2 regions of the Streptomyces sp. LARHCF249 genome follow, and region 2 is predicted to be linked to the other one. Evidence: riboswitches for the same ligand, from Rfam matches in the RefSeq annotation. Region 2 holds a riboswitch; the other holds the start of a gene.
The links. A riboswitch is a leader RNA that binds a small molecule or an ion and turns the genes downstream of it on or off. The one in region 2 is predicted to bind guanidine.
Positions count from the first base shown of each region.

Region 1 (14,443 bases), on a different contig from region 2:
CCTCCGAGTACTCGATGCTGCCCCGCTCCACCAACACCCGCGGCGACCGCGAGTCCGTCCGAGGCAAGATCGGCGGCCGCACGCACGAGATCTCCCGCCTCATCGGCCGCTCGCTGCGCGCCGTCATCGACTACAAGGCCCTCGGCGAGAACACCATCGTCCTGGACTGCGACGTCCTCCAGGCCGACGGCGGCACCCGCACCGCCGCGATCACCGGCGCCTACGTCGCCCTCGCCGACGCCGTCGCCTGGGGCCAGCAGAAGAAGCTGATCAAGGCCGGCCGCAAGCCCCTCACCGGGACCGTCGCCGCCGTCAGCGTCGGCATCGTCGACGGCGAACCGCTCCTCGACCTCTGCTACGAGGAGGACGTGCGCGCCGAGACCGACATGAACGTCGTCTGCACCGGCGACGGCCGCTTCGTCGAGGTCCAGGGCACCGCCGAGGGCGAGCCCTTCGACCGCAAGGAACTCAACGCCCTCCTGGACCTCGCGGCCGGCGGCTGCGCGGACCTGGAAGCCATCCAGCGGAGCGCGCTCGACCTGTGAGCGGCCCGTGAGCGGCAACCGCGACGCGCGGATTCGCGTCCGTCCTGGTACGGGCGCACGGTGTCACAGCCGTGCGCCCGTCCACGTACCTGACCCCTGGGGGACCCGATGATGAAGCAGACGATGAAGCCGAAGCACCGCGTCGCCGCCCTGGCGCTGGCCGCGGCCCTGGCCATACCCGCCCTCTCCTCCTGCGACGCGATCTCCACGGCGATGGACTGCGCCAACACGGCGGTGGCCATCACGGACGGCGCCAACGACCTCCAGCAGGCGGTCTCCCAGGCGGGCAACAGCCCGCAGGACGCCCAGAACGCGCTCAACCAGATCGAGGCGAACCTCAAGAAGATCGGCGACCAGACCGACAACACCGACCTGGGCAAGGCCATCGACTCGATGAACACCGCGGTGAAGAACGTCCGCACCGCCATCGAGAGCGGCGACGCCACCCCGGACATCCAGCCGGTCGCGGACGCGGCGAGCGAGATCTCCAAGGTCTGCACCCCGGGCTGACGGCTCCGGCGGGGCCGGAATAATGACGGCATGACCTCCACGCCGCCGCGCCTGATCCTGGCCACCCGCAACGCCGGCAAGATCGCCGAACTCCACGCCATCCTGTCCGACGCCGGCCTGCCGCACGAGCTGGTCGGCGCGGACGCGTACCCCGAGATCCCGGACGTCAAGGAAACCGGCGTCACCTTCGCCGAGAACGCCCTGCTGAAGGCCCACGCCCTCGCCCGGGCCACCGGCCTGCCGGCCGTCGCCGACGACTCCGGCCTGTGCGTGGACGTCCTGAACGGCGCCCCCGGCATCTTCTCGGCCCGCTGGGCCGGAACCCACGGCGACGACAAGGCGAACCTGGAACTCCTCCTGGCCCAGCTCGGCGACATCGCCGACGAGCACCGCGGCGCCCACTTCTTCTGTGCGGCGGCCCTGGCCCTGCCGGACGGCACCGAACGCGTCGTCGAGGGCCGCCTCCTGGGCACCCTGCGCCACACCCCGTCGGGCACGGGCGGCTTCGGCTACGACCCGATCCTCCAGCCGCTGGGCGAGTCCCGCACCTGCGCCGAACTCGCCCCGGCGGAAAAGAACGCCATCTCCCACCGCGGCCAGGCCTTCCGCGCCCTGGCCCCGGTACTGCGCGAACTGCTGGGCTGACGCCGGTACGCCGAAGGCCCGGCTCTGGGAGCCGGGCCTTGGTTTCTGCGGTTTGTGCGGCCGATGGGATTCGAACCCACATGGACTTTCGTCCAGAGGCACCTAAAACCTCCGCTTATACCGTTCAGCAACGGCCGCTCGCGCCGCAATCCTAGCCGGAGGGCCGCCGTTGTGGGTCTCAGATTGAAGTCTGACGGCGGGTCAGGCCGCCTCCGCACCAGGTGCTGGTGACCGCGTGGCGGTTGGGGCAACGGCGGCAGGTTTTCCCGGCGGTTGCCGCGCCGGCGTTGCGGCCGGTTCGTCCGATGAGCGCAGCGGCCCGCACCGGTGGGGTGCGGGCCGCTGCGGCGGGAAGGGCCGGGGTCAGACGCCCAGGTCCTTGATGATCTTGGCTACGTGGCCCGTGGCCTTGACGTTGTAGAAGGCGTGCTGGACCTTGCCGTCCTCGTCCACGACCACCGTCGAGCGGATGACGCCCGTCACCGTCTTGCCGTACAGCTTCTTCTCGCCGTACGCGCCGTAGGCGGTCAGGGTCTCCTTCTCCGGGTCGCTGACCAGGGTGACCTTCAGGTCCTCCTTCTCGCGGAACTTCGCGAGCTTCTCCGGCTTGTCCGGGGAGACGCCGATGACGTCGTAGCCGGCCGTCGCCAGGACGTCCAGGTTGTCCGTGAAATCGCAGGCCTGCTTGGTGCAGCCCGGCGTCATCGCGGTCGGGTAGAAGTAGACGATCACCTTGCGGCCCTTGTGGGCGGCCAGCGAGACCTCGTTGCCGTCCGCGTCGGGCAGGGTGAAGGCGGGGGCGGTGTCGCCCGGCTGAAGTCGCTCGCTCATGTCGGCAGTCTCCTCGGGAGGGGATCGGTATGGCATGAGCCTAAGCTGACGGAGCTGACAGACTGTCCATGACGGATCACGCCCACAGACGACACGACGACGGAGGCAGCGCGGTGCCGGAAGCCAGGACCCCCGCACAGATCGAGGCGGACATCGTCCGCCGCCGCGAGCAGCTCGCCGAGACGCTCGACGAGATCGGCGTGCGCATGCACCCGAAGACGATCATCGGGGACGCGAAGGCCAGGGTCGCCTCGACGGTCGACCAGACCGCCGGGCGGGCCTTCGTCGCGGTGAACCGTCTCGTGACGGACGCGAAGGCCTGCCTGCGCCACGACGACGGGACCCCGCGCGTCGGCCGGATCGTGCCCGTCGCGCTGGTGGCGGCCGGTGTGGTCGGGCTGCTGGTCGTCTCGGCGCGGCGCAAGCGCTGATGACCCTGCGGAGCGCGGGCCGGGCGAGGGCGGGTAGGTTCGGGGCGTGAGCGAGAACACCACCCACGACAAGCTGCCCATCCGGATGCTGCACGACCGCGTGCTCGTGAAGTCCGACCTGCCGGAGGGCGAGCGCCGCTCGGGCGGCGGCATCCTCATTCCGGCGACGGCCGCGGTGGGCAAGCGGCTCGCCTGGGCGGAAGTGGTCGCCGTCGGACAGAACGTACGGAGCGTGGAGCCCGGCGACCGGGTTCTGTACGACCCCGAGGACCGGGCCGAGGTCGAGGTGCGGGGGGCGACGTACGTGCTCATGCGCGAGCGGGATCTGCACGCCGTGGCCGCCGAGCGGCTGGAAGGCGCGAAGGACTCGACCGGGCTTTACCTCTGATTCCTCTGTGAAGACTGCTCTACAGGGCTGGTGGCCGAGGTCACCAGCCCTTTTCGGTGTCCTTTGCTACGGTTGAGGGGAACCCGACGAGACGCGCCGTACCGGGTACGACAAGACGACGCACCCCGTATCGCTCGATGTCTCGGAGGTGCCGTCATGGCATGGGTTCTGCTGCTTCTCGCCGGTGTGCTCGAGGTCGGCTGGTCGATCGGCATGAAGTTCACCGAAGGATTCACCCGGCTGTGGCCCAGTGTGTTCACGGGCGCCGGGATCGTCGCCAGCATGGTGCTGCTGTCCTACGCAGCGAAGACCCTGCCCATCGGCACCGCGTACGGCGTATGGGTGGGCATCGGCGCCGCCGGTGCGGCCGTGCTCGGTATGGCGGTGCTGGGTGAGCCCGTCACCGCCGCCCGGATCTTCTTCATCTGCCTGCTGCTGGTCGCCGTGGTGGGGCTGAAGGCCACCTCCGGCCACTAGCCGCTGCTCGGACGGGGCTATTCGAGGAAGGCCGACGGGGGGCGCATGCCTCCCGACGCGCCCGCGTCGGCGCCCTGGCTCGCGCCCTGAGCGGCGCCCTGGGTCGTGCCGGCCTGGGTGCCCGCGGAGGTGCCGCCCTGGGCGCCCTGGGTGGTGCCTCCGTTGTCCTGTCCTCCTTGGGTCCGGCCGCCGTTGGTCCGGCCCCCCTGGTCCTGTCCGCCGTTGTCCTGGCCGCCCGTCGGGTTCGGCGGGGTCGGGCGGGTCGGGCGGACGGGCGGGGTCGGGGAGCGGTCGCCGGGTGTCGGCTCCTCCGGCGGGAACGGCTCGAAGCTGGGCGACGGCGGAGGCTGGGAGGCGCCGGGCTGGAGTTCCAGGTCGAAGTCGACGGGGTCGGCGCCCTCCAGGGCGGTCTTCGTGTACGCGGCCCAGATCCGGGCCGGGTAGCCGCCTCCGCCGATGCGGGATTCCCCGAGGGCGTCGTACAGCGACTGCAGGGCGCCGGTGTCCGGGTCCTGGCCCATCATCGCGACCACCGTGACGAGGTCCGGGGTGTACGCGGCGAACCAGGCGGAGCGGTCGAGTTCGCCGGTCCCGGTCTTCCCGGCGGCCGGGTGGCCGGCGGCGAGGGCGGCCGTGCCGGTGCCGTTGTCGACGACGCTGACCAGCATGGACGTGGTGGTGTCGGCGGCCTCGCGGCTGATCGCCTGGGTGGCGGTGCGCTCGGGCAGGGCGATCGTGTCGTCCTCCTTGGTGATCTTCTCCAGGAAGGTGTAGGGCGTGCGCCGGCCGTGGTCCGCGAGGGTCGCGTACGCCTGCGTCATGTCCAGGACGCTGGCTTGGAGGGTGCCGAGCGCCATGGCGGGGACGGGTTCGAAGTTCGGGGTGGTCTCGGGGATGCCGAGGGCGACGGCCGTCTCCTTGACCTTGAGGGTGCCGACGTCGACGGCCATCTGCGCGTACACGGCGTTGACGGAGAGGTCGGTGGCGGTGTTGACGGTGATGTTCCCGTACGAGACCTGGCCCTCGTTCTCGGGGGCGAAGCGGATCCGGCCGCCGACGACGGGGCGTTTGTTGTCGCCGTTGTAGACGGTGTGGGGGGTGATCCGGCGGCCGTCCTGGGTGCGGGAGTCGTTCTCGACGGCGGCGGCGAAGACGAACGGCTTGAAGGTGGAGGCGACCTGGTAGTCGTGCCGGGTCGCGTTGTTGACGTACTGCTTGGTGTAGTCGATGCCGCCGTACAGGGCGACGACCTTGCCGGTGGCCGGGTCGATGGAGACCCCGCCGGCCCGGACCACCCGGTCCGCCTTGCGCTTCTCCGGGTCGAGTTTGGCGACCATCTGGTCGTCGACGGCTTCGACGAAGGCGTTCTGGCGGCGCCTGTCGATGGTGGTGGTGATGCGGTAGCCGCCCTCGGCGAGGGTCTTGTCGTCGAGGACCTTGTTCTCGACGATGTAGTCCTTGATCGCCTCCACCAGGTATCCGCGCTGGCCGGACAGTCCGGCGGCCGCGCGGACCTTGCCCGGTTCCGGGAACTGGGTCGCGGCGCGTTCGGCGGCCGGCAGCCAGTCCTTCTTGACCATGCCGTCGAGCACGTAGTTCCAGCGGGCGAGGGCGCGGGGGCGGCTCTGGGGGTGCGAGACGACGTCGAAGGCGCTGGGGGAGTTGAGGAGGGTGGCCAGGTAGGCGCCCTCGGCGGTGGTGAGTTGGCCGGCGTCCTTGCCGTAGTAGGCCTGCGAGGCGGCCTGGATGCCGTACGCGTTGCGGCCGAAGTAGCTGGTGTTCAGGTACCCCTCGAGGATGTAGCCCTTCGATTTCTCGCGACCGAGTTTGATCGCGATGAAGAACTCCTTGACCTTCCGGTTGATCGTCTGCTCCTGGCCCAAGTAGTAGTTCTTGACGTACTGCTGGGTGATCGTCGAGCCGGACTGGGTGCCCTTGCCGGTCGCGGTGTTCCAGGCGGCGCGGAGCATCGCCTGGGGGTCCACCGCCCGCTCGGAGTAGAAGTTCCGGTCCTCGGCGGCCAGTACGGCCCGCTGGACGGTCAGCGGGACCTGTGACAGCGGGATGTTGACGCGGTCGACCTCGCCGTCGCGGGCGAGCTGGGAGCCGTCGGAGTAGAGGTAGACGTTCGACTGGGCGGTCGCGGCGGCGTTGGCCGGCGGGATGTCCACGAGCAGGTACCCGGCGACGAGGGCGCCGCCGAGCAGCAGGGCGAGGAGCAAGACGGTTCCCAGGACCATGCGCCAGGTGGGCAGGATGCGGCGCCAACCGGTCCGTTTGCGCCGGGCCTTCTTGCCGGCCTTCGCGTCGGCGGTCCTGCCGGCCGTCCTGCCGGCCGTCCTGTCCGGCTCGGCGGGCGCCGCCGCGGGTGGTCCGTCGGGCGTGTCCGGGTCGCGAGGGGTCCAGCCCGGTGGTGGTGACTGGTCGCTCATCTCCAGGACTCCTCGGCGCCGTGCGAAATATCCACTTCTGTACCTCATGGTGTCTACCCGATTGGCCGCCGATTCCGCTCCGGACGGGGGTAAATCGGTCGCGTGGCTCGCCCCTCCGCACTAAGCTCGCGCGCTTTGGCCGACGTAGGAACGACGTGGGAAACGGAGGGATACGGTGCGTCAGAAAGTGCGGCCGGGAGTCCGGCACCGGGTGCCGCTCTACCTGGCTGTCGCGGCCGGAGGGTTCAGGCGCTACGCCACCTACGGCACGGCGACGGCGGCCGGGGTGTTCACCAACACCGTGTTCGGTTTCATCGTCGCGTACACGTACATCGCCCTGTGGGACGAGCGGCCCGGCCTCGGCGGCTACGACCAGGCGCAGGCCCTGACGTTCGTATGGGTGAGCCAGTCGCTGCTCGCCGCCGGGGCGCTGATCGGGGGCGGTTTCCAGGAGACGTTCCAGGAGCGCGTCCGTACGGGCGACATCGCCGTCGACCTGTACCGGCCGGCCGACCTCCAGATGTGGTGGCTCGCGGCCGACCTGGGACGGGCCGCCTTCCAGTTGGTGGGGCGCGGGGTGGTTCCGCTGGCGGCCGGGGCGCTGGCCTTCCAGCTGGCGCTGCCCGCCGATCCGGTGCGCTGGCTGCTGTTCCTGGTCTCCGTCGTGCTGGGGCTGGTGGTGAGCTTCGGGCTGCGCTACCTGCTGGGGCTGGCCGCGTTCTGGCTGATGGACGGGTCCGGGATCAATCTGATGGCGCAGGTCGTCACGGTCTTCTTCTCCGGTGTGCTGCTGCCGCTCACGGTGTTCCCGGGCGGGTTCGGGGAGTTGGTCCGGAGCCTGCCGTGGGCGGCGATGCTCCAGGTCCCGATGGACGTGCTGCTGGGTAAGCACTCCGGGGCCGGGAGCGCCGCCGGAGCGCTGGGGTTCCAGGCCGCGTGGGCGTGCGTACTGCTGGGCGCGGGGCGGCTGTTGCAGTCGGCGGCGACGCGGAAGGTGGTGGTCCAGGGTGGCTGAGGCGGTACTGGAGCGGGAGCCGGGGCCGGAGCCGGAACGGGAGCCCGAGCGGGAGCCGGAACGGGAGTTCGCGGCGGTGGAGGTGCCCCGGCGCGGCCGGGTGCGGGAGGGGCTGCGCGGCTACGGGCTGATCGCGGCGATGTGGATCCGGTCGACGATGACCTACCGGACCTCCTTCTTCCTCTCGGTGTTCGGGAACGCGGCGATCCAACTGCTCGACTTCGTCGGGATCTGGATCATGTTCCAGCACGTGGACGCGCTGGGCGGCTTCTCGCTGCCCGAGATCGCCTTGCTGTACGGGTCCTGCTCGGCCTCGCTGGGCCTGGCCGACCTCCTGCTCGGCAACACCGACCGGATCGGCGCCCGCGTCCGCGACGGCTCGCTCGACACCATGCTGGTGCGCCCGGTTCCGCTGATCGCACAGGTCGCGGCGGACCGGTTCGCGCTGCGCCGGCTGGGGCGCATCGGGCAGGGTCTGGTGGTGCTGGGCTGGGCGGTGTCGGTGCTGGACGTGGACTGGTCGGCCGGGAAGGTGCTGCTGGTGCCCGTCATGATCGTGGCCGGGGCGGCGATCTTCGCGGCGGTGATGGTGGCCGGGGCCGCGTTCCAGTTCGTCGCCGGGGACGCGGCGGAGGTGCAGAACTCCTTCACGTACGGAGGGAACGCGATGCTCCAGTACCCGCCGACGATCTTCGCGAAGGACCTGCTGCGCGGGGTGACCTTCATCGTCCCGCTGGCCTTCGTCAACTGGCTGCCGGCGCTGCACGTGCTGGGTCGGCCCGATCCGCTGGGGCTGCCGGGGTGGGTCGCGTACCTGAGCCCGCTGGTGGCCTTCGTGGTGTTCCTGCCCGCGTCGCTGGCGTGGCGCGCGGGAGTCCGTTCGTACCGAAGCACGGGGAGCTAGTGGTGTCGGATCCAGCTGTGCAGGATGCGCTGATCTCGTTGGACGGGGTCGAGAAGGTCTTCGGCGTACGGCGCCGGGTGGGCCTGATGCGCCGGGAGAAACGCGAGGTCAGGGCGGTGGACGGGATCAGCTTCGCGGTGGCGCGGGGCGAGATGGTCGGCTACATCGGACCCAACGGCGCCGGGAAGTCGACCACGATCAAGATGCTGACCGGCATCCTGACGCCGACCGGCGGCCGGCTGCGCGTCGCGGGGATCGACCCGGCGCGGGAGCGGATGCGGCTCGCGCACCGGATCGGCGTGGTGTTCGGGCAGCGCACGACGCTGTGGTGGGACCTGCCGCTGAAGGACTCGTACGGTCTGATGCGGCGGATGTACCGGATCCCGCGGGCGCGGTACGCGGAGAACCTCGAGCGCTGCGTGGAGCGGCTGGACCTGGCCGAGCTGCTCGACGTTCCGGTACGCCAGCTGTCGCTGGGGCAGCGGATGCGCGGGGACATCGCGGCGGCCCTGCTGCACGATCCGGACGTGCTGTACCTGGACGAGCCGACGATCGGGCTCGATGTGGTGAGCAAGGCGAAGGTGCGGGGCTTCCTGCGGCAGCTGAACGCGGAGCTCGGCACGACGGTGCTGCTGACCACGCACGACCTCCAGGACATCGAGCAGCTGTGCGAGCGGGTGATGGTGATCGACCACGGGCGGCTGATGTACGACGGGCCGCTGGCCGGGCTGCACGCGGCGGGGTCGGTGGGGGAGAGCGAACGGACGCTGGTGATCGACCTGGAGCGGGAGCTCGGGCCGATCGAGGTGCCGGGCGCGCGGGTGGTGAAGGTGGACGGGCCGCGCCAGTGGCTGGCGTTCCCGGCGGGGGCTTCGGCAGCGCCGCTGGTCGCGGCGGTGGCGGCGCGGTATCCGCTGCTGGACCTGTCGGTGCGGGAACCGGACATCGAGGACGTGATCGCGCGGATGTACGCGGGGCGGGAGTAGCGGGGGCCTCGTGGCGGGCCGGGAGCCGGGAGCCGGGGGCCGGGGGCCGGGGGCCGGGGGCCGGGGGTAAATCAGGGGCAACCCGGAGTCGGACAGGGGTTCAAGCCGTACAACTCCCCGGGTTCCCTGCATAGGCTGGTCCGCATGAGTGACGAGCGGCCGGAGAAGCCGTTGCCGGAGCTGAGGGCGTCGGATGCCGACCGGGACCGGGTGGTGGAGCGTCTGCGGGACGCCGTCGCCGAGGGCCGGCTCGACATGGAGGAATTCGAGGAGCGGCTGGAGGCGGCGTACACGTCCCGTACGTACGCGGAACTGGAACCGCTGACCAGGGACCTTCCGGCGGCCGGGGGCGCGGCGCCGCTGCCGGCGCCCGCGGCGGCCGCCGGTTCGTCCTGGCCGGCGCGGATCGGCGGCCGGGGCACGTCCACGAACGCGATCGCGGTCATGTCGGGGTTCCAGCGCAAGGGGGTGTGGACCGTGCCCGCCCGCTTCGACGCGGTGGCGTTCTGGGGCGGCGGGGAGCTGGACCTGCGCGAGGCCAACTTCGCGGAGCGCGAGGTGGTGATCAACTGCATCGCGATCATGGGCGGCATCCAGATCACGGTGCCGCCGGGCGTGGAGGTCGACGTACGGGGCATCGGCCTGATGGGCGCGTTCGACCAGCGAGACAGCCCGGGCCCGGCGGAGCCGGGCGCTCCGCGCGTGGTCGTGACGGGCCTGGCCTTCTGGGGCGGCGTGGAGATCAAGGTCAAGTCGCCGAAACGCCCCCCGTCGGGGCCGTCACTGCAGAAGCGGCCGTAGGGGCAGGCCGTCTGCGGGGCCGCCGGGCGACCGGGGGCGCCGGCGGGCCAACGGGGGCGGCCGGCGGGCCAACGCGGGTGGCCGCCGGGCCCCGACCGCCACCCCCCGCGGGAGCGAAACGGCGTGCCGGGAACTCCTGGCGCCTCCCAGTAGTCGGATGCTATGCAGACAAAACCGGCGCGCCCCGGGGGAAGGCAGGACCACGTGGACCACCGCACCACCACCGGAGGTGCCGCCCCACCGCCACCGCGACCGCCGTCACGCGCGGCCGCGGCAACGGCAACGGCCACGGCAACGGCCAGGGCGACGGCAGCGGCGGCGTCACGCGGCGCGTTCGTGTTCAGCGCCGCCGACGAGGAGCGCCGCCGCGGCGTCCGCCGGATGAAGACCACCGCGACCGGCCTGCTGATCCTGGTCGCGCTGGTCTACGTACTGGCCAAGTACGCCCAGCACGCCTGGGGCGCCGGCGGCTGGGCCGGCTACGTCGCGGCCGCCGCCGAGGCCGGCATGGTCGGCGCGCTCGCGGACTGGTTCGCCGTCACCGCCCTGTTCCGGCGGCCCCTCGGCCTGCCCATCCCGCACACGGCGATCATCCCGACCAAGAAGGACCAGCTCGGCATCTCCCTCGGGGAGTTCGTCGGCGAGAACTTCCTCTCCTCCGACGTGGTCAAGGCCCGCCTCCACTCCCTCGGCATCGGCGGCCGCCTCGGTGCCTGGCTGGCGGAGCCAGCGCACGCCGACCGGGTCACCGCGGAGCTGGCCACCGCCCTGCGCGGAGCGCTGACCGTACTGCGCGACGCCGACGTGCAAGCCGTCGTGGGCGAGGCCATCACCCGGCGCGCCGAGACCGCCGAGATCGCCCCGGGCATCGGCAAGACCCTGGAACGGGTCGTCGCGGACGGCGGTCACCACCGCGCCGTCGACCTGGTGTGCGCCAAGGCCCACGACTGGCTGGTCACGCACGGGGAGTCGGTGATGGACGCGGTCCAGGGCGGGGCGCCCGGCTGGACCCCGCGGTTCGTGGACCGCAAGATCGGCGACCGCGTGTACAAGGAGCTGCTCCGCTTCGTCACGGAGATGCGCGACATGCCCGCGCATCCCGCCCGCGGGGCGGTGGACCGCTTCCTGACGGACTTCGCGGCCGACCTCCAGTCGGACACGGAGACCCGGGCCCGGGTCGAGCGGCTCAAGTCCGAGCTGCTGCAGCGCGGCGAGATCCAGGACGTGATCGCCTCCGCCTGGACCGCGATCCGGTCGATGATCATTTCGGCGGCGGAGGACGAGCAGAGCGAGCTGCGCCTGCGGGTGCGTTCCTCGCTGATGTCCCTGGGGGCGCGGCTGGCCACGGACGGCCGGCTCCAGGACAAGGTGGAGGGCTGGATCGAGGGCGCGGTCGTCTACGTCGTCACCACCTACCGGATCGAGATCACCTCCCTGATCACGGACACGGTGGCGGCTTGGGACGCCGAGCACACGTCCCGCAAGATCGAGGCCCACATCGGCCGGGACCTGCAGTTCATCCGCATCAACGGCACGGTGGTCGGCGCCCTGGCGGGCCTGCTGATCTACACGGTGTCCCGCGCGGTCGGCGCGTAATCCCCACGGGCCCGGCAGCCCTTCCGACCGGTAGTCGCTACCGGCCGGCGAGCCCTTCCGCCGGTCCTCAGCCGCGGTCGGCGACGGCCCAGGACGCGGCGGCCACGACCCCGGCGGCCCCGAACACGGCCGGCCACGCGCCGACCTTCTTGGCCAGCGGGTGCGCGCCCGCGAAGCCGGCCAGGTACAGCGCGCCGAGCCCGGCCGCCGCGGGCGCGCCGCCCCGGCGGTGCCACTCGCGTCCGGCGGCGAGCCCGGCCGCGCCGAGGACGACACCGCCCAGCGGCCGCTTCTTGGTCCACCGGGCGACGGCGTAGCCGCCGACCAGCCCGGCGGCCGCCACCACGGAACTCGGTACCCGCGCCATGTCGAACTCCTCGGTTTTTCCCGTCATATGGGTCGCTCGCTCGCTCGCTCGTTCTCGTTCTACTTCTCGTACGAGGCTAACGCGGCCGCCCGGCCATCCGGCGGGCGCCCAGCACCCACACCACCACGACCACGGCTCCGCCGATCAGGGCGTCCGGCACCGCGTCCCGTACGGCGCGCGGCAGCAGCGCGACGACGCCCAGGACGAGAAGAAAGGCGAGCGTGCACCGGCCGGCCGCCCGAAGCAGTCTGTCCACGGCTGCTCAACGCGGGGGCGGGGCCTGTCGACACGGAGGGCGCGGAGGGGATTTGTCGCACACTCGCCGGATCCGTGCGATGTGCGCCGAAGGAACCCGAAGGGCATACATTCACTCTCCCCACCCAAAGGGAAAAATCCCGCCTCTCACCACGCACTCAGGAGCCAGGACATCGTGATCTGCTACGGACAGGCCGTCCTCGACCTCGCGGACGAACTGGTCGACGCCTACGCCGACGTCTTCTCCGGTCCGCCCTGGAACGAGGACGAAGAAACCATTCGCCAGTTCGCCGCCCGCCTCCCGGCCGACGCCCGACGCCCCGGCTTCCGTACGGCCCTCGCCCAGTCCCGGGTCGGCATCGACGGCTTCGCCACGGGCTGGATCACCCCGGCCACCTTCCCCAAGAACCGCGCGTACGCGCAGGTCCGGGCACAGCTGGGCCCGGACCGCGTGCGGGAGCTCCTGACCGGCGCGCTGGAGATAGACGAACTCGCCGTACGCCCCTACGCGCGCGGCCGCGGAACGGGCCGGGCCCTGCTCACCGAGATCACCGCCGACGCCCCGGACCGGCGTGCCTGGCTGCTGACCTCCCGCCTGGCCACCGACACCGTGGCCACGTACCGCCGCCTGGGCTGGCACGAGGTCCCGGCCCGCCCGGGCACGGAGACGGGCGTGATCGTCTTCCTCTCCCCGGACCACCCCAGCCGCTGAGGGGTGTCCCCCACCCCCCGCCGGGGCATACCCGCCGCATGATCACACCCACCGACCAGCCCCAGCCCCAGCAAGCCGGCCAGCACCCGCCGGCCACGCACACCCAGCTGCCTCAACAGGGCGGACAGGCCCGACACCGCAGGCACCCCGGTCAGACCCGGCAGACAGGTCAGGCCCGGCAGACAGGTCAGCCCCAGCACCCCGGTCAGGCCGAGCACTCCGGTCAGACCCAGCACCCCGGTCAGCCCCGGCACCCTGGTCAGCCCGAGCATCCCGCTCAGGCCCAGCGCCCCGGTCAGACCCGGCAGACGGGCCAGCCCCAGCGCCCCGGTCAGCCCCAGCGCCCCGGCCAGCCCCAGCACCCTGGCCAGCCCCAGCGCCCCGGTCAGACCCGGCACCCCGGTCAGGCCCGGCAGACAGGCCAGCCCCAGCACCCCGGTCAGGCCCGGCAGACAGGTCAGCCCGAGCACCCCGGTCAGGCCCAGCAGGCAGGTCAGCCCCAGCACGCAGGTCAGCCCGAGTCCCCGGGTCAGCCTGAGCATCCCGGTCAGCCCCAGCGCCCAGGTCAGGCCCAGCGCCCCGGTCAGACCCGGCAGACAGGTCAGCCCCAGCACCCCGGTCAGGCCCAGCAGGCAGGTCAGCCCCAGCACGCAGGTCAGTCCCAGCACCCCGGTCAGCCCCAGCACCCCGGTCAGACCCGGCAGACCCGGACGCCCGAGCAGACCCGGACGCCCGAGCGGCCCAGCCGAACCCGGCAAGCAGGCCAACCCCAGCAGCCTCCCCAGCCCCCAGTGCCCCGCCAACAGCCCCCAGCGCCCCACCAGACCTCCGCGCCCCACCCGACCCCCGCGCCCCACCAGACGCCCGCGCCCCGCCGCCAGCTCAACCTGGCCACGCGTCACCAGCTCGCCGCGGCCGGCGTCCCCCACGGCACGATCACCTCACGGACCCGCCCGGGCGGCCCCTGGCAGCGCTTACTGCCCCGGGTCTACCTCCTCCAGACCGGGCCCCCGGACCAGCGCCAACGCGCCCTCGCCGCCGTCCTGTACGCCGCCGAACCCGCCGCGGACCCCCTGTCCGGCGAAACGGCCGCCCTCACCGGCGCAGCAGCGCTCGCCCTCCTCGGCATCCGCGAGGCCCCGTACGGCCCGGCCGCCCCGGCGGACGTCCTGATCCGCGCCCCGCGCCGGCTCACCGGCACCCCGGAGGTCCGCCCGCTCCCCACCTCCCGCTGGCCGCGCACGATCACGGTCTGCGGCATCCCCAGCACCCGCCCGGTCCGCGCGGTGGCCGACTTCGCCTCCCGCGCCGTGGACGCCGACGCCGACCGCATCCGCTCGACCCTTGCCCACGTGGTCCAGGCCGGCTGGTGCCACCCGCACGACCTGCACGCCGAACTCCGCGCCGCCCGCCTCCTCGGCCGCCCCGCGATCCGCGCCGCCGCCTCCGAACTCCTCGCCGGAGTCCGCTCGATCGCCGAGGCCCAGGCCCGCGACGTCCTCACCGCGACGGACCTCCCGACCCCCCTGTGGAACGCACGCCTCTACA
Region 1 is NZ_JBIXJQ010000002.1:113,175-127,617, forward strand. Features, by position in the region: gene rph (ribonuclease PH) at 1-545, shown strand, start outside; gene ACIPUC_RS05350 (hypothetical protein) at 669-1,055, shown strand; gene rdgB (RdgB/HAM1 family non-canonical purine NTP pyrophosphatase) at 1,086-1,700, shown strand; tRNA gene ACIPUC_RS05360 (tRNA-Leu) at 1,756-1,838, opposite strand; gene bcp (thioredoxin-dependent thiol peroxidase) at 2,064-2,531, opposite strand; gene ACIPUC_RS05370 (DUF3618 domain-containing protein) at 2,645-2,962, shown strand; gene ACIPUC_RS05375 (GroES family chaperonin) at 3,009-3,350, shown strand; guanidine-III (ykkC-III) riboswitch at 3,406-3,475, shown strand; gene ACIPUC_RS05380 (DMT family transporter) at 3,507-3,827, shown strand; gene ACIPUC_RS05385 (transglycosylase domain-containing protein) at 3,845-6,259, opposite strand; gene ACIPUC_RS05390 (ABC transporter permease) at 6,471-7,274, shown strand; gene ACIPUC_RS05395 (ABC transporter permease) at 7,267-8,178, shown strand; gene ACIPUC_RS05400 (ABC transporter ATP-binding protein) at 8,181-9,164, shown strand; gene ACIPUC_RS05405 (DUF1707 SHOCT-like domain-containing protein) at 9,309-9,965, shown strand; gene ACIPUC_RS05410 (DUF445 domain-containing protein) at 10,128-11,561, shown strand; gene ACIPUC_RS05415 (hypothetical protein) at 11,629-11,928, opposite strand; gene ACIPUC_RS05420 (hypothetical protein) at 12,005-12,184, opposite strand; gene ACIPUC_RS05425 (GNAT family N-acetyltransferase) at 12,359-12,895, shown strand; gene ACIPUC_RS05430 (hypothetical protein) at 13,687-14,443, shown strand, end outside.
Region 1: it holds a riboswitch for guanidine, as region 2 does, so the genes downstream of both, ACIPUC_RS05380 (DMT family transporter) here and ACIPUC_RS12640 (Ohr family peroxiredoxin) in region 2, are expected to answer to the same signal.

Region 2 (14,443 bases):
CGTCCCAGACGCGTGCGCCGGTGACCTGCCGGTCCAGGACGGAGCCGCCGTCGGGGCTGCGGAAGGGGTACCGCACCGGGTTCCCGGCGGCGGCCCGGGGGCCGGGGAGCCAGGCGAAGCCGTTCATGTCGGTACCGATTCCGTACCCGGCGCCGTACTTGGCGCGCAGGGCGGCGTTCCTGCGCGCCTCGGCGGCGAACGCCGGAGCCTCGTACATGTGCCCGGTGATGAAGCCGCCCAGGCGGTAGACCCGCTCGGTCCAGCTCTCGTCCATCCAGCCGTGGGTGGAGAGCACGCCGGAGTAGCGCTCGGATTCGAGCAGGTGCAGCGCCCGGTCCGCCGCCTTGACGCTCATGTGGTCGATCTCGAGCATCATGTTGCGCTTCATCATGCCCAGCACCGCGTAGTCGCCCAGCGCGGTCAGGCCGCGGCGGTTGCACTGCGCCTGGAGCGAGGCGCCGTACTGCGGCAGTTCGGCCCCCTCCGGCAGGGCGCCGCGGACCCTTGCTTCCGCCTCGGCCGGCGAGGTGCCGGGATCCCCGGCCGCGTCGTGCCCGTGCGCACCCTCGGCGGACGGTCCCGCGGCGAGTCCGAAGCCGATGGGGTTGTCGTGCTGGGGGCCGGGGCACGGCTCCGTGCTCCAGAACGTTCCGGTGGAAAGGAACTGGCCGACGTTGACGGCCATGCCCTGGGTGCCCGAGTCGAACCGGACGCCGCACAGGGCGTTGTCGAACTTGTGGCACAGGAACATGCTGCGCACGCCGAGGCGGTGCAGTTCGTCCAGGCCGCGGTCGATGTCGGCCATGGTGCAGCGGGCGCTGTCCCTCACCTGCTTGCAGCCGAACGGTTCGGAGGTCTCCACCCCGAGGACGACGGCGAGCTTGCCCTCCTGGACGACCTTGCGGGCCTGGCCGGGCTCGGTGACGACGCGGAACCAGCCCTTGCCCGCGCCGCCGTACATGGCGTCGACGTAGTCCTGGAGCTCGTACGTCTTCTGGATCTGGAGCCTGATCGCGGACATCTCGTCGCAGCCGCGGTCCTTGAAGAAGTAGAGCGAGCAGATGACGCCGTTGGTGACCATGTCGTTCACCAGGATCCGCTGGCCGCCCCGCCAGGCCCGCTCCACCCAGGCGTAATAGGTCTGCTGGTGGGTGGCGGAGTCGTGGGCCGGCCAGTCGTTGAACGTCGGCCAGCCGTCCGGGTCGTGCCGGCCGTCACCGCCCTTGGTGATCATGTCGAAGAGGGCGAGGACGCCGTTCGGGTAGTGCTCGGGGCAGTCCTTGAGGGCGTCCGCCACTCCCGCCATGGAGAAGACCTTTCCGCAGACCAGCCGTCCCCCGAAGCCCTCGTTGGACATCAGGTGGACATGCGCGTCGACGTATCCGCGGACGCGGCCCTGGGCGTCGGTCCCGGTGAACGGCTCCCCCGTGACGTTGACCTGCGAGTCCGGGGCCGGGCGCGCCACGGGCTCCCACCACTGCGGGCCCGCCGCCGCGCCGGGGGCCGCGGGGCCGAGCACCAGGGTGGCCATCGCGAGGACCAGGCCGATCAACAGGTACCGGCTTCGTCCGAAGGCTCTTCGTCGATTCATTCCCCATCCCTTCACGACGCGTGCATGACAATTCGGAGAGGGTCTTTGGTCGCCGGCCTGCGCGTGCGGTCCGGACTCAGCCCGACGGGTGCACCGCTCCCGCCGCATGGGCACGGACCAGGGCCAGGTACTCCCCCGCCAGGCGGTGGCAGTCGCCGGGCCACCGCGCGGAGACGTAATTGCCGTCCTTGACGGTGAAGCCGCGTCCGGGCCGGGCGGCGGTGTCGCGCAGGGGCAGCGGCGGGCCGGCGAGGAAGTGGCCCGGATCGGCGAGCGCCGCGGTGACCTCCTGCTGCACGGTGGTGCGGTACGTGCGGTAGTAGCGCCCCAGCCAGAACCGGGTGAGGTTCCACCCGGTCAACTCCAGCAGGGCCGTCAGCGCCGTCGTCCGCCGGCCGTGCAGGACCGAGCGCCCGGTGGCGGGATCCTTGGCCCGGGCGGCGAGCAGCACGCCGTGGCAGACGGCCCCCACCGGCAGCCCCCGGGTGAAGACGCGGGCGAACAGCTGCTGGGCGGTGGCGTCCTCGAGCAGCGTCCGCATGCCCGCGGCGTGGCCGCCGGGTACGAACAGGCCCGTGATGTCGGCCGGTTCGACATCCGCGTACGAGGAGGGGGCGCGGAACCAGGGGTCTTCGGTGAGCCGCCGGTAGGCGGCGAGCTCGGCGCGGCGTGTCATTAGCCAGGGCGACAGCCAGGAGAAGCCGAGGTCCGTGAGCCGGGGATCGGCGAGCGCGACCTTCCCGCCGGGGGTTGCGAACCGCACCTCGAAGCCGGCGTCCCGCAGTGCGGCCCAGGGCACCGCCGCCTCGGTCGGGTCGTAGTCGCCTGCGGGGAGCAGGAAGAGAATCACGGCGTACTCCTCTGAGCGGTGGTGATCGGGGCAGCACGCTTGCCCGGCGCTCCGTGGGCCCCTGATCCCCTCGGTGTCCGAAGGCCGACCTTAGGAGCGGCCCGCGGCCCCGTCATTCACTTCGGCGGCCAACCCGTTGACTCTCCGAACCCGCCCCCGCCGACCGGCCCCGCCGACGGTGTTGACGGGGGTGGAGTGCCCGCATTGACTGGCGGCCGTGTCCACCATCGAGCCGCCCTCCGTCACTGCGTCCTACGCCCTCGCCGTCCTGAGCGCCACGGCGGAGGGCGTCGGCGGGTCCGGCTCCTGGGCCTCGCCGACGGACCGGCTGGAGTTCGGCGAGATGCGCGCCCTGTGGGACGCCGTGCTCGGCGCCCGGGACGCCGGCCCGCACACCGGGCTCCTCGTGGGCGACCGGATCCGGCCCGAAGGGCTGCACATCCTGGGCCACCTCGTCCTCACCTGCGCCAGCCTCGCGGACGCCGCGCAGGCGGCCGAGCGCTACCACCCCCTGGTGAGCCAGGCGGGCACGGTGACCGTGCACCGCCGCAACGGCGTCAGCCGGGTCTGCTACCGGCCGACCGTCGACCCGGCGGCCATGCACCCCCAGCAGGTGGAGGCGATCGTCAGCAGCATGGTGCGGGCGGCCCGCTGGATCGCCGGCGACGACTGGGCGCCCCTGGCCGTGTCGTTCGCCCATCCCCGCACGGGCTCGGCCGAGCCCTACGCCCGCGTCCTCGGCTGCCCCGTCACCTTCGACGCCCCGGAGAACGCGATCACGGTCGCCAACGAGGACCTCGACAGGCGCCGCCCCCTGTACGACCCGGCGCTCAACGCCCTGCACCGTGCCTACGCCGACCGCCTGCTGGACCGGCTGTCCACTGCCGCGACGGCGGCCGAGCGCGTGCGGACCTGGCTGGAGCACGCCGCGCTCGAGGACGCCGGCCCCGAGGGCCCCGCCAAGGAACTCAACCTCAGCGTCCGGACCCTGCGCAGGGCCCTGCACGCGGAGGGCACGTCGTGGCGCGCGCTCCTCGACACCGCCCGGCACGGCCGGGCCAGGCGGCTGCTGGAAACCACGGCCCTGCCGCTGGACCGGATCGCCCCCCTCGTCGGTTTGAGCGGCGCGACGGCCCTGGTCCGTGCCTTCACCCGGTGGGAGGGCATGCCCCCGGGGGCGTACCGCGTCCGGCACCGGCCCGCAGCTCCGGATCGCGGCGGCCCCGGCAGCGGGTGAGGAGGGTCACCGCCGGCGAGGCCCCGGCCGGCCGCGTCCGTTGCTGGATTGTCCGGCGGCCTGATCCGAGGCCCCGGACGAGATGCGCCGTACCCGGTTACGCACGACGACGCGCGAGGTGCTGCACGAGCAGCGCCGTCCGCTGTCCGCACCCGGGCAGCGTCCTCGTCGATCCAGATGGGCCGAACGCCATGACCGTGCCACTCACCCGCAGCCTGTACCGGACGACCGCACATGCCGCCGGGGGCCGCAGCGGATCCGTCCGGACGGACGACGGGCGCCTGGACGTCCGTCTCGCCCCGCCGCGCAAGAAGGTGCCCGGCACCACCAACCCCGAGCAGCTGTTCGCGGCCGGTTTCGCCGCCTGCTTCACCTCCGCGCTCGCGGAGGTCGCCGCCGAGTTCGGGGCGGACGCCTCCGCCGCGCGCGTGGCCTGCGAGGTGCAGCTCGGCACCACGGACACGCCCGCGGGCTACGGCCTCGCGGTGGCCCTCACCGTCAGCCTGCCGGGGTGGCGGGCGGCGGACCTCCAGCCCCTGCTGCACCGGGCCGACGCGGTCTGCCCGTACGCCCAGGCCGTACGCGGCAACGTACCGCTGACGCTCCTGGCCGTGGACGACCCCGCCGCCGACGACCGGATCTGAGCCCGAGCCGGCGGACCGCGTCCCGGGCGGCCCCGGCGTCCCGGTGCCCGAGCACGGCGCCTGGCTGCGGCGCGGCATCAGCCGCAACGGCCACCGGCTCCTGGTCCGGACCGGACCACGTGGTGCGCGTCGGCCCGCACGTGGTGCACGTCGATGCGCGTGCGGGTGCGTACTGGCGGCTGTGACCCCGCTGCGGTGGGGACGCGGTCGGGAACGGCCCGCTCTCACCTGACCCGCTCGACGCTCCACAGCGGCATCTGCTCGAAGAAGGCGACCGACTCCTCCCGCCACCGTGACCGCCAGCCGGCGGCCACCTCGGACGCCTGCTGCGCGGAGCGGCGCATGTCCGCCTGCATCCTGACCGCCACACCCCGGCGCTCCGCGATCTCCCGGACGGCAGCGATGGCTTCCGGCGTACAGGACGGGTCCCCGAGTGCGGCTTCGACCACGCGGCGCTCGGCGTCGTCGACCGACGCCAGCAGGGTACGGACGGTGTAGCTGTTCTTGCCGTCGCGGATGTCTGTGCCGGTCGGCTTGCCCATGGCGGCCGCGTCTCCGAACAGGTCCAGGTAGTCGTCGCGCATCTGCCCGCAGATCCCAACCAGCCGCGCGTAGTCGCGCAGTTCCTTCTCGAAGAGCGCCGGCTGCTCGCCCGCGGCCAGCAGGCCGAGCTGCATGGGCGCGAGGATCGAGTAGCGGGCGGACTTGTAGTCGGCCACGCAGTGCAGGACGTCCTCGTCCGGTGCGGCGGCGAAGTCGCGTTCCAGGTCGATGATCTGGCCCACGAACGTGTCGGCCGCCGCCCGGGTCAGCACCTCGACCATGGCCTGCCGCACTGCCGCCGGCACCTTCGCCTCCAGCAGCGCCTGCAGTGAGAGGGCGAGAGCGAGGTCGCCCGCCAGTACCGTCAGGCCGAGGGCCGCCTGCGGGTGGTCGGGGAAGCGCTCGCGGTAGGAGTAGTACGTGGACGGGCCGCCGCGGCGGGTGGGGCTGTCGTCGATGAGGTCGTCGTGCACCAGACCGTGCGTCTGGAGCAGCTCGATGCTCAGCGCGGCGGCGTCCAGCCCTTCGACCGGCCCGTCCGTCACCAGACGCGCCGCCTCGTGCAGCAGCACGACCCGTATCCGCTTCCCGCCCCGCAAGGACAGCTCCCGCAGCAACCGCAGGCAGTCGGGGGTGAAACGGCTGAACGAGGGTGCGCCGAGTCCGGCGCTCACCGTGTCGAAGTACTCCTCGAAGACCGTGTTGAACCGCTGCTCGTATCCGGCGACGCGCTCGAGGATCTGCTGGGTCATGACGCGTTCTTCCTGCCTGGGTGTGTCGGGGCACGCTGTAGACGTGTGACGGTAGTGCCTCGTGACCGTGGTCGGTCGCGGCGGGGTCAGGCAGTGCAGGCAGTTCCTAGCCGGCGGCGGCAGCCGGGCCGGCTGCCTGTTCCAGGGCTTCCAGGACGGTGGCGCTGAACAGCGTGGCCTTGTAGCCGGTCTGCGGCAGCGGCCGGCAGCGGGCGAGTACCGTCGCGGCCGCTTCGGCGAGGACCGCGGGAGTGGCTTCGCGGCCGATCAGGGCGGCCTCCACCTCCGTCAGCCGCAGCGGGACGCGCGCCACCCCGCCCGCCGCGACGGCGGCGTGCGTGACGGTGGCGCCGTCGAGCGCCAGCCGGGCGGCGGCCTCGGCCAGGGGCCATTCGGCGTGGGCCCGGCTGGTGGCCCGGTGGTAGCCGGCGCGTTCGCCGGGCAGGGGTGCGGGCAGCCGGATCGCGGTGAGGATGCGGCCCGGCGGCAGCAGGTGGTCGGCGTGGGAGAGCCGGTCGCCGTCCCCGTACAAGTCGGCGACGCTGCGCGGGGATTCGCCGTGGACCTCGGCCTCGGCATCGTAGGTGAGCAGGGTCATCGCGAGCGTGGACGGGTGCGGGGTGACGCAGCGGCCGTTTCCGCTGACCACGCCGAAGTGGTGGTCGCCCTCGCGCGCGGGGCAGCCGGTGCCGCCCTTCTGGAGGCAGCTGACGTGCGGATTGCGGTAGTACCAGCAGCGGTTGCGCTGCAGCAGGTTGCCGCCCAGGGTGCCGGCGGCGCGGATCTGCGGAGTGGCCGCGGCCGCGGCCGACATCGGGAGGGCCGGCCAGCCGGCGCGCAGCTGCGGATCGGAGGCCAGCGCGGCGAGGGTGGTCAGGGCGCCGATCCGCAGCCCGCCGCCGGGCAGCGGCGTGGTGCCGCGCAGGTGGCCGGCGCCGGCGAGGTCGGTGAAGGGCCCGGGCGAGACGCCGCTGCGCTGCCGGGCGGTGGTGTCGGTGCCACCGGCGCGCAGCTCCCCGCCGCGGGCCAGGACGGCGGCCGAGAGGTCGGTGAGGGCGGGATCGGTGCTCACGTACCCAGTCCTTCCAGGAGCCGGTCGGGGCGGATGGGCATGTCGTACGGGCGCCAGCCGGTCGCGTCGTGGACGGCGTTGGCCAGGCACGCCGCAGTGGGCAGGGTGGCGATCTCGCCGAGGCCGACACCGCCGCCGGGGACGTGCTCGAAGCCCTCCTGGTGGAAATGGATGGTGATCTCGGGGGTGTCGCCGATCCCCGGGATGCGGTAGTCCTCGAGGTTCTCGGTCAGCACCCGGCCGGTGACCGGGTCGGTGCGCCGCTCCTCGTACAGGGCGTAGCCGACGCCCTGTACGACGGCGCCCTCGCACTGGCTGCGGGCGAGGCGGTCCTCGTGGATGCGGCCCGCGGAGATGCCGCTCCACACGCGCAGCGGGCGGATCCGGCCGAGCCGCGTGTCCACCTCGACCTCGGCGACCTGCACCGATCCGGTGAAGCCGCGGCCGATCGCCACACCGCCCATCGTGAAGGGGACCGCGAAGCCCCGGTGGTCGCGGGGGCGCCGGCCGGTGGCCCGTACGCCGTGCGCCGCGTCCAGCCGGGCGGCCACGTCACCGCCGCCGAGCGCGTCGCGCAGTCGGACGGCGGCGTCCGCGGCGGCGGGCACGAGGGAGGGCGTGGTCCGGCTGCCGCCGGAGGTGGGTCCGTGGACGGCGTCGCTCCGGCCGACCTCGGCGCGCACCCTCTCCTCCGGCACGCCGAGCCCCTCGGCGACGGCCCGGCGCAGCACGGTCCGCGAGCCCGTGCCCATGTCCTGCACGGCGCAGCGGGCGACGACGACCCCGTCCTCGACGGTGAGCTCGACCTCGGTGACGGGATCGAGGAAATACAGCCAGTTGGCCGCCGCGACGCCGACACCGCGGCGGAACCGCCCGGTGCCGCCGCGGGGGCCCGACCAGACGGGAAGCGTGGCGGCCCGGTCGTACAGGGCGTGCCGCTTGAGGTTGCCGTCCCAGCGGCGGCGCAGGGCGATCGGGTCCTGGCCGAGCCGGTGGGCCATCTCGTCGACGGCCTGCTCCAGGGCCCAGCACATCGTGGGTCCGCCCGGGCCGCGGAAGGGGGCGCCGGGAGGCCGGTGGGTGACCGCGTCGAAGTCGCGGAGCCGGCGCGGGGCCTTGCCGTACATGAACCGGGCCAGTGCCGCCACGGTGCCGCCCACCGAGACCCCGCCGTCGCTGTCCGCGTCCATGGCCAGCGCGCTCAGATCGCCGGCCGCGTCCGCGACCATCGCCAGCCGGATCCGGGTGCCGGGCCGGTATCCGCCGTCGGTGAGCTCCTCGTCCCGCTCCAGCGCCACCCGCACCGGGGCGCCGTGCAGCCGGGCCAGCTCCACCGCGGCGACGACATCGGAGGTCAGCCCCATCTTGCAGCCGAAGCCGCCGCCTACGTGGACGGCCTTCGCCACCACCCGTTCGACGGGCACGCCGAAGCGTTCGGCGGCGAGTTCGGCCGTCTGCTTCACGGACTGCGTGGACACCTCCAGGTGGAGGGTGCCGTCGACCCACTGGGCCAGGCAGGCGTGCGGTTCGAGGGGTGTGTGGGTCTGCGCGGCGGTGGTGAACACGCCCTCCACGACCCGCTCGGGGTTCTGGGCCCGGGCCTCGGTGATACGGCGCACGGCCGTGGCGGGGCGTTTGCTCATGGCGGACGGGCCCCGCAGGTTGCCGCGCCAGCGGGCCGGCAGCAGCTGTGGGGTCTCGCCGGATCCCGGGGCCCGCTTGCGCGCCGCCTTGTCCTCGTAGACCAACGGGCCCTCGCCGGTCCGGGCCTGGCGTACGTCCAGGGCGGCCGGCAGTACCTCGTAGTCCACAGCGACCCGCGCCGCGGCCGCCCGTGCGGAGGCCCGGTCCGGCGCCGCGACGGCGGCCACCGGCTGGCCGACGTACCGGACCACGCCGTCGGGAGGCAGCAGCGGCACCAGCGGGACGTCTCCGGCCTCCAGGGAGCGTACGTGCGCGTGCGCGTGCGGCGAGCGGATGATCACCCCCTCCAGCAGTCCCTCGGGGCGCAGGTCCGTGGTGTACCGGGCCGATCCGTCGATCTTCTCGGGGGCCTCGGTGCGCGGGACCGCCGGTGCCTCCCCGTTGGCCGGCGCCGTGTCGTAGTCGCCCGCGCAGGCCGCGGCCACCGCGGCGAAGATCCTTTCGTACGCGCCGCAGCGGCACAGGTGGCCCGCGAGCGCGTCCGCGATCTGCTCCCGCCCCGGCCGGGTGCGGCCGTGCGCGGCCCGCCACCGCTCGAAGAACGCCGCCGCCTCGACCACGAACCCCGGGGTGCAGTAGCCGCACTGGAGGGCGTCCTCGCCGGCGAAGGCGCGCGCGACCGGGTGGCCCGACAGGCCCTCCGCCGTCGTCACCCGCCGGCCGGCCAGCACGACCGCGGGCGTCAGGCAGGACACCCGGGGCTCACCGTCGACCTGGATCGTGCAGGCCCCGCACACCCCGCCCGCGCACACCAGCTTGGTGCCGGTCAGACCCAGCCGGTCGCGCACCACCTCCACGGCGGCCGGGTCGTCGTCCACGTCCACCGCCCGATGGGCGCCATTGACCTCGAACTCCACGAGACGTGCTCCTTAGCCGTGGGGTGGTGGCGACCGCCGGGCCTCGCGCTCACCTTCACACTCCTTGATATCCCGCTCCCGGGATCGGCGCAGTTCGGCGCGCGCCCGGGTGTGCCGTCCTTTCGGATCGCGCTCCCCCGGCGACCGGCACGTGACCGGCTGGATCGCAGCAGGGACATCAAGGGCTGATCGGGGGGCCTTGCGCAGCAGCAGCGCCCCGCTGCCTACTTCGGCTCCGTCGCGATCTGGATCAGGTTGCCGCAGGTGTCGTCGAAGACGGCGGTGGTGACGGGGCCCATGTCCAGGGGCTCCTGGGTGAAGCGGACGCCGAGGCCGCGCAGGCGTTCGTACTCCGCCGTCACGTCGTCGACGGCGAACTGGGCGAGCGGGATGCCGTCCTGGACGAGCGTGTCGCGGTAGGTCCTGGCGGCCGGGTGACCGGCGGGCTCCAGCAGGAGTTCGGTGCCGCCGGGCTCGTCGGGCGAGACGACGGTCAGCCACCTGTCCTTCTCCCCCACCGGAACGTCGTGCTTCTTCACGAAGCCGAGGACCTCGGTGTAGAAGTGCAGGGCCTTGGCCTGGTCGTCGACGAAGACGCTGGTCAGATGGATCTTCATGGGGTGCTCTCCTCCGGTGGGGACGCGTCGGGCACGGGCCATCGCTCGGCGATCTGCCGCAGCGGGGCGGTGTTCAGGTCGTGGAACTTGTAGCGACCCTCCCGCCTGGTCTCCACGAGCCCCGCGGCCTCCAGCACGGCGAGGTGCTGGGAGACCCCCTGGCGCGAGATGCCGAGCCGGTGCTTCACGCTCAGCCGTGAGCAGATCTCGAACAGTGTCTGTCCGGACCTCTCCGTCAGCTCGTCGAGGATGATGCGACGGGTGGAGTCGGCCAAGGCTTTGAAAAGGTCGTCGGCCACGACCCCATGATAGGCAAATGTTCACTTGCCTATCAAGCCGAGGCGCGCCGTGCTGGAGGGCAAGCCCGAGCCCTGCGCTCGCACTTTTTCCGGAGAAGAACCTGGAAAACGATGTTCTACGCTGTCCGTGACGAAGAGTAAGGATCACGCGCAATGAGACCGAGGACGCCTGTTCGATGAGCCCGAAACAACAACGCGGCGAGGCCACGGTCGAACAGGTGCTGAACGCAGCACTCAAGGTCTACGCCTCCTCCGGCGAAGCCGGCCTCACCGTCAGCGCGATCACCAAAGCCAGCGGGATCAGCTCCGGAAGCATCTACCACCACTTCGGCAGCCTCGACGGCGTGTTCTCCGCGCTCGCACTGCGCTCCGTGGGCCAGCTCCTGAACGCATTGGGAACAGCGCTCGTACAGGCGGCCGACGCCCGCTCCGGCATCCGGGCCGTCGTCCTGGCCTACCTGGATTTCGCGCAGACCCATCCGGACGAGGCCCGCCTCATACACTCCGTCGCCGCGGACCGGGAAGGCATGGCGCGCGCCGGAGAGCTCCGCGACTCCCAGGAGGCACGGCTGGCACCGATCACCCTCTGGATCCACGCGCACCAGGAATCCGGCGAACTCGCGAGCCTCTCCGCCCCCATGATCGAGTCCCTCGTCATGGGCCCGGTCGTCGCTGTCGTCCGCCGCTGGCTCACGGTGGGCGATGTCGATCTGGAGGAAGCCGCCGGGGCGCTGCCGGAACACATCTGGCGCTCGGTCAGCCACCGCTAGCCCGATCAAGCGAGCGGACGCTCAACCATACGGCGATCGTTGGCGGTCCTGTTGTGCAAGCGGACCTTACTGGTCCATGCGAACACACGACTGAGTTCAGCGAACGCCAAGGAGCACGGCATGACGTTACGGAAGACCGCACGGGTCGGCGTGGTGGGTCTCGCGGCGGCCGCGATGGCGGCCACCGCCTTCGCGGTGCCCGCCCAGGCATCGTCGGGCACCGCCCCCGCGAAGGCGGGGCACGAGGCGACCCAGCGTGCAATGGACGCGGAGGTGGAGGCGGGCATTCCCGGCATCACGGCCCAGGTACGCGACGCCCGCGGCGTCTGGAAGTCGACGTCGGGCGTCGGCAACCTCACGACCGGCACGCCGCGCGGCACGAACGACCGGTTCCGGATCGGCAGTATCACCAAGACGTTCGTGGCGACCGTCCTGCTCCAGATGGAGGCGGAGGGGAAGCTCGATCTCGACGACAAGGTGGAGCACCACCTCCCCGGGCTGGTACGGGGCAACGGCAACGACGGCCGCAAGATCACCGTGCGTCAGCTGCTCAACCACACCTCCGGCCTCTTCGACTACCTGGCCGACGAGGAGTACCTCGATACGTACATGCGGGGCGAGGGCTTCCTCACGCACCGCTACGACACCCTGCCCCCCGAGAAGCATGTGAAGGTGGCCCTCTCCCACGCGCCGCTGTTCGAGCCCGGCGACCGGTTCTCGTACTCCAACACCAACTACATCCTCGCCGGGTTGATCATCGAGAAGGCGGGCGGGCGGACGTACGAGGCCGAGGTCCGCGACCGCATCATCAAGCCGCTGGGCCTGAGGGCCACCTCCCAACCCGGCAACAGCATCCGCATGCCCCGGCCCAGCAGCCGCAGCTACTCCAAGCTGTTCGCGTCGACACCCGACCGGATCGACGACGTGACCGAGATGAACGGGTCGCAGGGCTGGGCCGACGGCGACATCATCTCTACCACCGGCGACCTGAACCGGTTCTACAACGCCCTGCTGAACGGCGAGTTGCTCACGCCGAAGCAGCTCAAGGCCATGAAGACCACCGTTTCGACCGCCGAACGCCCCGACATGTCCTACGGACTCGGCATCACACGGTTCCGGACGAGCTGCGGCACGACGCTCTGGGGCCACGGCGGAGGCATGCTCGGGTCGACCTCGCTGGCCGTCACCACCGAGGACGGACGCCACCAGCTCGCCTACAACCGCAACGGGGACTGGAGCACGGGATCCCCGCAGAACATCATGGAGGCCGAGTACTGCCCCACACCGGCCCCCGGTAGCTGAGCCGCGGCCGGCCGCCCGCGTCTACGGGGCCTGCGTCGGGGTGAACCGCGTCAGGATCAGCAGGGTGTCGACGAGGTCCTCGGCGGGGGCTCCGGTGGCCAGGCGGCGCAGCTGCTGGCCGAAGACCAGGGCGACGGCCACGCCGGCCAGGCGTTCGGGGTCCGGCACGCCGAGGTGGGTCAGGATCCGGGTGGCCAGCAGGTCGTAGGCGGAGAAGCACTCGGCCGCGGCGGCGCGCAGCCGTTCGTCGCGGCCGGCCTGGACGTACAGCTCGAAGGGCGCGATGTGGCGGCTGTCGAAGGCGTTGCCGCCCGCGACCTGGGCCACCACCTCGGCCGCCTGCCCGATGTCGAAGCGCTCGTCGGAGCATGCGTCGGCGAGGGCCGTGAAGTGCCGGGTCTCCTCGGCCACGAAATGCAGCAGGCTCTCGCGCAGCAGCTCGTGCTGGGTGGCGAAGTGGTACGTGACGGAGCCGAGGGAGACGCCGGCCTCCTTGGCGATCCGCCGGTTGGTGACGGCGGCGATGCCGTCCTGCCCGATGATCCGCAGTACGGCGTCGATGATGCTCTGGCGGGTGTCGGAAGCATGGGGCACGTCGACATTCTGCCCCATGCGGCGGCGCGACGGCCCGTGCGGGGATGGGGAGTTGGCGACGTCCGAGGTGTGGACAGGCGACAGAGGGATCCCTACTGTTCGTTCGAACGAACAATAGATGGTCGCCGTACGGGAGTCGTCGTGGACATATCGGGATCGAACGTTCTGCTCACCGGGGCCACCGGAGGCATCGGCGCCGCCCTGGCCGCGCGCCTGACCGCGCAGGGGGCCCGGCTCACGGTCACCGGGCGGCGGGAGGAAGCGCTCAAGGCCACCGCCGACGCCTGCGGAGCACGCACCGTGGTCGCCGATCTGGCCGTCCGGTCCGATGTCGTCCGCCTCGCCGAGACCTGCGCCGAGGCGGACGTCCTAGTCGCGAACGCCGCCCTGCCCGCCAGCGGCGACCTGCTGGACTACACCGAGGAGCAGCTCGACCGCGCCCTGGACGTCAACCTGCGCGCGCCCGTGCTGCTGTCCCGGCTGCTCGCGGCGCACATGGTGGCCCGCGGGCGCGGCCACATCGTGCTGGTCGGCTCCCTTTCCGGCAAGGCGGCGACCAAGTCGACCTCCCTGTACAACGCGACGAAGTTCGGGCTGCGCGGATTCGCCCTCGCCCTGCGCCAGGAACTCAGGAGTACGGGGGTGGGGGTGTCCCTGGTCCAGCCCGGATTCGTCCGCGAAGCCGGGATGTTCGCGGCCACCGGTGCCGCCACGCCGAACGGCATCAGGACCGTCACGCCCGGCCAGGTCGCCGACGGCGTCGTACGAGCCGTCCGCCGCGACCGGTGCGAGGTCAACGTGGCCCCGCTGGAGCTGCGGCTGCTGAGCGCCATCGCCGGGCAGTTCCCCGGGTTCGCCGAGCGGATCCAGGCGCGGGCGGACGTGGACGGCTCCGTGCGACAGATCGTCGAGGCCCAGCGCTCGCACCGTTAGGCGCCGGCGGTCCCGCGCCGCCGGGCGGGACCGCCGGTCGCCCCGTCTCCCCCACCGCCTTCGCGCGGATCCGTCCGAGCCCGCGCCCGCACGCCGTCGTACGTCCCTCCTGCACGTCCCTGCACGTCCCTGCACGGCCCCGCACGTCCTCGCACGGCCCGCACGTCCTCGCACCTGCACGCCTTCCATGCCGCCTCACGTGAAGGAGAGCACCGCTGTGCCGAGTGAACACCTCCCGAACGCCGTGCCCGGCCCCGCCCCGGGTGTCGAGCGCAGGTCCCTGCTCCGATTAGGGGCCCTGCTGGCCGCCGGCGGAGCCGCCGCGCTGGTTCCCGCGCCGATCGCGCACGCAGCGACGAGGGGCCAGGGGACCGACACGGTCACCACCACCTACCGGGGCCGCTCCCCGTACGGCAACGACCAGTGGGCGTACGTCCCCTTCGACGTCCCCGCCGGAGTGCAGCGGATCTCCGTCTCGACCTCCCACGACGCCGCCGCCGGCATCCTGGACCTCGGCATCTTCGGCCCGTCCGGCTTCCGCGGCTGGTCGGGCGGCGAACGGTCCGGGTTCACCCTCTCCGCGGCGGACGCGACTCCCGGCTACGTGGCTGGGCCCGTCGAGACCGGCAGCTGGTCCGTCATCCTGGGGCCGATGGTCGGCGCCGCCGGCGGCATGGC
Region 2 is NZ_JBIXJQ010000004.1:179,499-193,941, reverse strand. Features, by position in the region: gene ACIPUC_RS12655 (discoidin domain-containing protein) at 1-1,591, opposite strand, end outside; gene ACIPUC_RS12650 (type 1 glutamine amidotransferase domain-containing protein) at 1,668-2,441, opposite strand; gene ACIPUC_RS12645 (AraC family transcriptional regulator ligand-binding domain-containing protein) at 2,659-3,678, shown strand; guanidine-III (ykkC-III) riboswitch at 3,731-3,794, shown strand; gene ACIPUC_RS12640 (Ohr family peroxiredoxin) at 3,870-4,322, shown strand; gene ACIPUC_RS12635 (polyprenyl synthetase family protein) at 4,547-5,617, opposite strand; gene ACIPUC_RS12630 (FAD binding domain-containing protein) at 5,724-6,689, opposite strand; gene ACIPUC_RS12625 (molybdopterin-dependent oxidoreductase) at 6,686-9,250, opposite strand; gene ACIPUC_RS12620 (VOC family protein) at 9,475-9,867, opposite strand; gene ACIPUC_RS12615 (ArsR/SmtB family transcription factor) at 9,864-10,166, opposite strand; gene ACIPUC_RS12610 (TetR/AcrR family transcriptional regulator) at 10,343-10,936, shown strand; gene ACIPUC_RS12605 (serine hydrolase domain-containing protein) at 11,057-12,238, shown strand; gene ACIPUC_RS12600 (TetR/AcrR family transcriptional regulator) at 12,260-12,832, opposite strand; gene ACIPUC_RS12595 (SDR family NAD(P)-dependent oxidoreductase) at 12,974-13,765, shown strand; gene ACIPUC_RS12590 (CehA/McbA family metallohydrolase) at 13,983-14,443, shown strand, end outside.